One region of the Arthrobacter sp. 01N442 genome, then DNA from elsewhere that is predicted to be linked to it. Evidence: riboswitches for the same ligand, from Rfam matches in the RefSeq annotation. Region 1 holds a riboswitch; the other holds the start of a gene.
What was found. A riboswitch is a leader RNA that binds a small molecule or an ion and turns the genes downstream of it on or off. The one in region 1 is predicted to bind cyclic di-AMP.
Positions count from the first base shown of each region.

Region 1 (4,181 bases):
GCGGTGCGTGCGGCGGCGAAGTCGAGGCCGCCGTTGGCGTTGAGCCACTGCACCTGCGCATCCAGCGTTACGAGGGTCGCCAGCGCCGGGGTGTTGTAGGTCTGGTTCAGGCGCGAGTTGTCGATCGCGGTCTGGAGGTCCAGGAAGTCCGGAATCCAGCGGCCGCTGGCCTTGATCCGGGCAGCGCGCTCCAGGGCTGCCGGGGAGAACAGCCCCAGCCACAGGCCGCCGTCGGAGGCGAAGTTCTTCTGCGGAGCAAAGTAGTAGACGTCGGCTTCGGTGACGTCCACGTCCAGGCCGCCGGCCGCGGAGGTGGCGTCCACCAGGACGAGGGAGCCTGCATCGGCCCCTGCCACGCGCTGGACCGGTGCGGCGACACCGGTGGAGGTCTCGTTCTGCGGCCAGGCGTACACGTCGACGCCCGCCTCGGCCTGAGCCTCGGGGCGGGTGCCCGGCTCGGACTTGATGATCGAGGACTCGGCGAGGAACGGGGCCTTGTTGGTGGCCGCGGCGAACTTGGAGCCGAACTCGCCGAAGGAGAGGTGCTGCGCCTTGTTCTCCACCAGGCCGAAGCTGGCGATGTCCCAGAACGCCGTGGAACCGCCGACGCCGAGGATGACCTCGTAGCCTTCGGGGGCGCGGAAGAAGTCACTCAGGCCGGTACGGACCGACCCCACGAGGTTCTTGACCGGTGCCTGGCGGTGCGAGGTTCCCAGCAGCGTCGCCGACGCCGCGGACAGGGCCGCCATCTGCTCGGGCCGGACCTTCGACGGGCCGGCGCCAAACCGCCCGTCCTTCGGCAGGAGGTTCGCAGGGATGGTGATGCTGGTGTCGCTCACAGTGGCTCCAATTTTCGGCTGGGTGCGTGGCGTGGCTCGGACGGGCCCCTGCCGGGCGTGGCCGGGACCCGCTATTTATTCTGCCCGACGGCGCCATCCGGGCGGGAACTGCGGCCGTCACAGTCCGGTCATTGAGACGCCGGTGGGGGAGTCCGGCGGGTGCCCTGCGGGAGCCCGCCAAAGGTGCGGGCGGCAGCTCGCACGGGTCAGCCCGAAGACAGGCAGATTATTCGGACAAATTCAAAATAGGCTAGGCTATGCGGTGACGTACGGCGGATCTCGCCGGGGCGCTTCCCGCACGTTGTACGGTGGGAATGACGCAAGGACGGCGCTCGAGGAGCTGAGCTGAATGACGGATCTGATCGATACCACTGAGATGTATCTTCGGACCATCCTGGAACTTGAAGAAGAGAACATCGTCGCCCTCCGCGCCCGAATTGCCGAACGCCTCCGCCACTCCGGCCCCACCGTCTCCCAGACTGTCGGGCGGATGGAACGGGACGGCCTCGTGGTTGTTTCCGGGGACCGGCACCTCGAACTGACCGACACGGGCCGCAAGCGTGCCATCGAAGTCATGCGCAAGCACCGCCTGGCCGAGCGGCTGCTCGCCGACGTGATCGGACTGGATTGGGCCTACGTCCACGAGGAAGCGTGCCGCTGGGAGCATGTCATGAGCGAACGGGTGGAGCGCCGCATCTTCGAAATGCTGGACCATCCGACCGTTTCCCCCTACGGGAACCCGATCCCCGGACTCGCCGAACTGGGCGGGCTCCCGACGCCGGAACGCGGCGGAGTGGTAAACCTGCTGGAGGCGATGGCCGGGTACGGCGCGGACTCCCGGATCACCGTCAACCGCTTGGCCGAGCCGATCCAGGTTGAGCCGGAGCTGTTGCTCCAGCTGGACGAGGGCGGAATCCGCCCCGGCGCCAGGGTGTCGCTGGAGCGCGTGGGCGAGTACATTTCGGTTCGGGTGCCGGACATTGAAGGGGCGCTCGAACTGCCGCCCGAGGTTGCCGCGCACGTCTTCGTTACCCTCGGGTAACCTGGCGTCGTATCCTGCCCCGAAATAGCCGGGGAGTTGTCCACAAGGGAGATCACGGAATTATCACCGTCTGCCTTAATCCCCTATAGTTGATGACTAGCACTGATACTAAAGCGTTATCTGATCCGAAGCCGAGCTCTGCCAGCGGATCAGTAGGCGATTCACCTTCTGGCAGAGGCGGGGGAACCACAACCGGCTGCATAATTCGGCAGCCTTGGGGTGAAGTCCGCTAGCGGCAGGCAAACTCAATCGGGAGCATTCTTGGATGCCCCTGTGCCTGGATGCCTGCACCGGCGGACCGGGTCTTTGATCTCTCTGACCCGAATCCGACAGCTAACTTCGCAGGCTATCCAGAGAGGAACCCTTCTTGACCACCCAGACCGTCAGGGGCCGCCGTCGTGCGACCGGTCCCGCTCCGGAGCCGCGCCCGGCCGCCGTCTTCCTTGACGAGCGCCCGCGCGACGCGCGCCGCGATGAGCGCCGCGGCCGGCGCAGCCCGCTCCGTCAGGTGTCAGACTTCGCCGCCGTCAGCGGCGTCGGGCAGAAGGCCGGCATCGCCTTGGCTGCCACGGGTCTGGTCCTGACAGTTACAGTCCCTGCCACCGGCCCGGTAATGGCCTCCGACCCCGCCCGGTCGGGATCCGTTTCCGCGGCGGCGCAGCCCGAGGTCAAAGCTCCGGCTGCCGAAATCAACTTCAACCGCACGGCCGTCACCACGAAGGGTGACCCGGACATTAAGCTCAAGCAGTTGCTGAGCGCCCAGTCCGTCGGCAGCATCACCCGGGCGGCATCCGCGGGCAGCCTCGGGGCTCCCCTGGACGTCATGGTCACTGCCTCGCCGTTCGGCTACCGGGTCAGTCCCATCACGGGAGCCCTCGGAGAATTCCACCGCGGGCAGGATTACGCAGCCCAGTGCGGCACCCCCGTGCATGCCGCTGCGAGCGGCACCGTAACTTTCTCCGGCTGGCATCCCTATGGGGGCGGCAACCGGGTCGTGATCGACCATGGCAACGGCCTGGAGACCACGTATAACCACTTGTCGTCGTCCGATGTCCACGTGGGCCAGCAGGTCTCCCGTGGTGATGTGGTGGCGATGAGCGGGACCACCGGCGCCTCCACCGGCTGCCACCTCCACTTCGAGGTGATGGTCAATGGAGAAGTTGTTGACCCGCTCGGCTGGCTTTAGCCAAGCCGAGGGACAGCTCGCATTTCTGTGACACGCCGTGATCTGAATGTGACATTGAGTCCCAACTGTTGTACCGTATGAAGCACGCCAACTTCTCCGAAGTTGGCGCTCTTGAGTGGATTGCCTAACTCTGCCACCGCTCAAGGTCCGTTCGCATGACATCGTCTGGCAGGGGCGGGGGAACCAATTTTGGTCTTCGCAAGAAGACCTAGGGGTTAAGTCGCAAAGCTTCCCAGGAAGCAGCGCGGCCGGGTGACTCCCATCCGAATCCGACAGCTCACCTCGTAGGCATTGGGAGAGGCTACTTTCGTGTCTTCACGCCACAATGCTGCGCGTTCTCGCGCTGGCGAGGCTCAGTTGAGCCCGCTGAACTCCATGCTCCGCGTTGCCCTTGCCGGCGCCCGGACTGGTTCACACAACGCAGTTCCCGCTTTTGGCGCGTCTTCGCAGTACACCCTTCGCTAAGAAACCCGTTTCGGGGCGATCCGGCGTACCCCCAAGATGCCGGAGCGTCCTCAGTCCCGCCTGCAAGCAGCGCGGACCCAAGGATCACGAAAGAGAGAACTAGATGACTACTCGTGCAACCATTGCACGCCACCGCGCGGAGGTCACCAAGACCAACTCGCTGGCTGTCATTGCTAAGGCCGTCGGCGACAACGCCGGTGGCATGGGTCGCCAGGCCGCGGTTATCGCTGCTGCCTCCGGCCTGGTCCTGACCAGCGGTATCGCAGCCAACGCTGCCGACACCAACGTTCAGCGTGAATCGGCTTCCGCTTCGGCCATGGAGGTACAGTCCAACGCACCGGCCACGATCTCCGCGGCCTCCAGCATCGCGATCTCCTACGAGAAGCCTGCTGTAAAGACCGCACCTGCCCCGGTCGCCGAGGCTGCCCAGCCCGTCGTCAACGTCCAGGAAGCCGGCACCGCCGCTACCGGCACCGGCACCGCGGCCACCGCATCGCTGGCCACCAAGGCTCCCGCCGCCGTCAGCGGCATGGGCGCCTCCATCGCTGCTGCTGCTTACGCTCAGATCGGTGTCTCCCAGGACTGCACCATGCTGGCCACCAACGCGCTGGCCGCAGTGGGCATCCACTACCACGGCTGGCCGGCAGGT
Region 1 is NZ_JBFTRD010000007.1:206,221-210,401, reverse strand. It holds gene serC (phosphoserine transaminase) at 1-839, opposite strand, end outside; gene AC1DNC_RS15285 (iron-dependent transcriptional repressor DtxR) at 1,189-1,881, shown strand; cyclic di-AMP (ydaO/yuaA leader) riboswitch at 2,003-2,244, shown strand; gene AC1DNC_RS15280 (M23 family metallopeptidase) at 2,249-3,067, shown strand; cyclic di-AMP (ydaO/yuaA leader) riboswitch at 3,214-3,372, shown strand; gene AC1DNC_RS15275 (NlpC/P60 family protein) at 3,636-4,181, shown strand, end outside.

Region 2 (4,181 bases), on a different contig from region 1:
CGCCGCGGGGTTGGACGGCACCAGAGGATTTGTGCCCCTCGGCGCACGACAGGCTGGTGTCCCGCCGTCCGGGCCCGCTTAGGCTCTGCAGCCCTAGCCGGGTCAGAATGGATCCATGAGCCAGGCCGGGGACTTCATCGATGCGTGCCTGCAGCGTGAGAGCTCATGGCAGCGCGCCGAAGAAGCGCGGGACCGGTATGGACCGGACCTGGCGAGTTACGGCTGTTCCGTCGGTGCCGTCCGCGGCACGGTCCGGGATGCGCTCCGCCGCTACCGGGACCTTGACCGTGACGAGATCGCGGCGCTGAGCTCGGAGTTGTGGGCGGTCCCGGTTTTCGAACGCCGCCTCGCCGCCGTCGTCCTACTGCAATCCCGCGTGGCTGTGTTGGACAATTCGGACCTGACCCGGATCGAGGGCTTCGTCCGTACCGCTCGCCTGCGTGAGCTGGCCGACCCGTTGGCAATCGACGTCGTCGGGCCGCTGCTGGCGGGGCTGGATCCCCAAAGCCGGGCCCGCGCGGACGCTGTGATGGGCCGCTGGCTGCAGGACCCGGACGACTGGTTGCGACGCGCGGCCCTGATGGCGCCGCTCCGTGAGCTTCGATCCGGCGCGGGCGACTGGGACCGCTTTGTGCGCGATGCCAGAAAGTGCTTCGCGCCCAGTGCCGGGAGCGGGACGGAGGCCCACGTCGGTGACTCCTGCCTGGTCCGGGATGCGGTCTCACATGTCGTCGCCGAGGTGCGGAAACGCCGCCCTGAGCTGCGTCTTTAGCGAAGCGGGTACTAAGGCTCTCGCGGGAGGCACCGCGGCGGGGTCAAGCTGAAGCGGTGAAGACCTTCCAGGCGCGGCGCTGGGCGCGCCAGCTCAGTTGGACCGTCGTTGCAGGAACGCTGTTGGCCGGGTGCTCGGCCGGCCCCGGCTCGGGGCCGGGCACAACCGGCGCCCCCACGACGGGCGCCGCCACGACGGGCAGCCCCACGACGGAAACCCCCACGACGGGCACCCCCGGTCCGGCCAGCGGCCCGGCCGGAAAGCCGACGGCTGATGGGAATCGGGACTACACCGACGCACGGCTGCAGGCGCTGCTCCGGGGAGTCAAGCTCGATGGCATCGGCCAGCTCCAGGCAGATGACCCCCGGGCCGTGGCGTCGGGCGCGCTGGGTGATTACCACGACGCCTCCGACCCGAAACGCGGCGCTGCGCCGGGCAAGTGCGAGCTCTTCGACAGTTACCTCATGTTCAACGCCGCCAACGGCAGCCTGGCAAGCGGCCTCCTGATTCCGTCCACGCCCGGGGACCAGGACGCGATGAAGATGACCGGAACCTACCGCTCCCTCAGCGCCGTCCATCCCGCGTCTTCAACCGGGCGGTCCGAATTCCAGCAGCGGCGCGATGCCTATGGTTCATGCAACACCGTGAGGGAAATCTCCCTGCTGCCCGGCAAGCTGCAGATGGATATTGTCCGGCTCTCGGCGAAGGTCGACGGAGAGCAGTCATTCGCGGTCTCGCAGCTCACCTCCGACGGCGCGCGGGTCGGCGCAATCTACGTGGGGGGCAGCAAATCCGGGGTGGACGTGATCTACCGCCAAACCGTCAACGGCAACGCGGCGCAGACACTCGACGCCGATGCCGCCGCCAGGCAGGGCGCCGACGTCGTCAACCAGGTGCTCAGCAGGTTGCCCTAGCGCTGCGGCCGGCGCTCCACGACGGCGTATGCCTTGCCGTCGAGGAACTGCCAATCGGTCACCACCATGAAACCGAGCGTGTCCACACGGTCGTTCAGGACGTGGACATCGAAGCCGCCGTCGCGCGGTTCGGCGTCCCACGTCGCCACATGGATTTCCTTCTCCTCGAGAATCAGCAACTCGGTGTTGACGTCAAAATCCTCCTGCGACTCATCGCTGAGCTGGCAAATCGCGACACAGTGGCTGTTCATTTCGTGCCTCCGCTCGGGGAACGCTGGGTGCCTTCATCCTATGGCGGACGACCGCCGGAGCCCTAGGCCTTGTCCGCAAGGGGACACAGCGGACTGTCCGCGCGAGCACACGGCCCCGTTATCTGAATGTGACATTCAGGCCATGGGCCGTTACCGTGGATAGGTGCCTGTTTGTATCCGATACGGGCGCTCCCGAGCCGATTGCCTAACTCTGCCGCGGCCCGGGATCCGAATGCAACCATCTGGCAGAGACGGGGAAACCACTTTCGATCTGCGTTTTTAGCAGGTCTTGGGGTGAAGCCGCACAGCGCCCGCATTGACGGGCCCGCGGCCGGGTGCCTCCCATCCGAATCCGACAGCTCACCTCGCAGGCATTGGGAGAGGCTACAACCATGACTTCAAGCATTACTTCTGCGCGCCATCGTTCCGACGCATCCGCCGGACAGGGCTCAGCATTCTCGGGCAAATCAGGCATCATCGGCCGTCAGGCCGCGGTAGTCTTCGCAGCCTCCGGCCTGGTCCTCACGAGCGGAATGGCCGCCAATGCAGCTGTCGCCCCGGCCGAAAACGAGGCCGCCCCGGCGTCGTCCGTTGACGTCGGCAGCAAGATTTCCGCGCCCGTCACCGCCGATTCCGCGGTCCAGATCAGCTTCGCCCGCCCGGCAGTGACGACCACGCCGGCACCGGTCGTCGCACAGCCGAAGCCTGTTGCAGTCCCGGCAGTCGCCGCCCCGGCCCCGGCCATCGCACCCGCCCCGGCCGTTGCGCCGGCAGCTCCCCAGATCACCGTGCAGGCGAAGTCGGCCGTGGCGCCTGCCCCCGCAGCCGGCGGAGTCAACGCCGCGATGCTCTCTGCTGCCTACAGCCAGATCGGCATCACCCAGGACTGCACCGCCATGGTGGAGAAGGCCCTCGGTGCGGCCGGCATCCACGTGGGCGACCTCGGTCCCCAGCAGTTCATGAACTACGGCAAGGTTGTGGGCACCCCGCAGCCCGGTGACATGATCGTCCAGTCCGGCCACGTGGCCATCTACGCCGGTGGCGGCGAGGTCATCAGCGGCGGCATGAACGGCAGCAACCAGACCATCAAGCACCCGCTTTCCTGGCTGACTGCCACCGGCGGTGTGACCTTCGTCCGCGCCGGCGCATAGCAACAAGCGCAGGAACCTCTTTCCAGGGCCGGGGCCGGCTGCCTTTTCATGGCAGCCGGCCCCGGCTTTTGCGCACGTTTTTCGCCTGCCGGCGATGCTCAGGCGGTATACCGCACCAGGACGACGCCGTTGCCAAACGTACGGGTGCCGGCGAGGCTCAGCGCGGTCCTGTCGTCAGAGTCCTTGAATAGCGGGTTCCCGCGTCCAATCAGCACCGGGTGGACGTAGATCCAGTACTCGTCGATGAGTCCGAGCCGGCGGAAGGTAGCGGCCAGGTCCGCCCCGCCGAGCGCCAGGCTTCCCCCGGGTTGCGCCTTCAGTGCCAGCACCTCATCGGCGACGACGTCGCGCGCCACCGTGGTGTTCCACCCCGCCCGCTCCAGCGTCCTGGAATAGACGATCTTCGGCATGTCCCGCCAAATTTTTGCGAACTCGGCCTCGGCTGGGGTGCTGGAGGGATCCTGATCCGCCGTCGGCCAGAATCCGGCCATCAGTTCGTAGGTGACGCGGCCGTCCAGGAAGGCGCCCATGGTGGCGAGCTGCTCGTTGAAGTGGGTGTGGAGTTCCTCGTCGACCATGTGCCAGTCGATCTCGCCGTTGGGGCCCTCGAAGAAGCCGTCGAGGGACACCTGTATTGCCAGGATGATCTTCCGCATGGCCGAGAGCTTACGCCGCGAGGATCCCTGGCGGGAGGCTGTAGCGTGACCGTGGGGCCGATTCGGCAATTTTCTGCCGATTAGGGTCTTATGGCTTCCGGCGGAAGCTCTTTGAGCCAATTACGGCATTATCTTGCCGAATGAGTCCGTATCGGCCATGATGGGAGAGTCCTCGCGCTGGATCGGCAACATACTGCCGGAAGGGATTGGCCGGAGGATGCGGTAACAAAGGGACGAGAAGGGGAGCACAGTGAGCGACGTGGGGGCGATAGCCGAGGGGATCCGCCGGACCCGCAGGGAGGCCGGTCTGACCCAGGCGGACCTGGCGCACCTGGCCGGAACCTCGGAGCGCACCGTCCGCGCCATCGAGACAGGGAGCGGGAACCCGTCACTGCAGGCGGTCGTGGCGGTGGCGAACGTGCTCGGCCTGAAACTCG
Region 2 is NZ_JBFTRD010000005.1:330,602-334,782, forward strand. It holds gene AC1DNC_RS12830 (DNA alkylation repair protein) at 116-772, shown strand; gene AC1DNC_RS12835 (hypothetical protein) at 829-1,686, shown strand; gene AC1DNC_RS12840 (hypothetical protein) at 1,683-1,937, opposite strand; cyclic di-AMP (ydaO/yuaA leader) riboswitch at 2,161-2,325, shown strand; gene AC1DNC_RS12845 (NlpC/P60 family protein) at 2,330-3,088, shown strand; gene AC1DNC_RS12850 (dihydrofolate reductase family protein) at 3,187-3,744, opposite strand; gene AC1DNC_RS12855 (helix-turn-helix transcriptional regulator) at 3,995-4,181, shown strand, end outside.
Region 2: linked by a shared signal. The riboswitch ahead of AC1DNC_RS12845 (NlpC/P60 family protein) and the one ahead of AC1DNC_RS15280 (M23 family metallopeptidase) in region 1 are both predicted to bind cyclic di-AMP.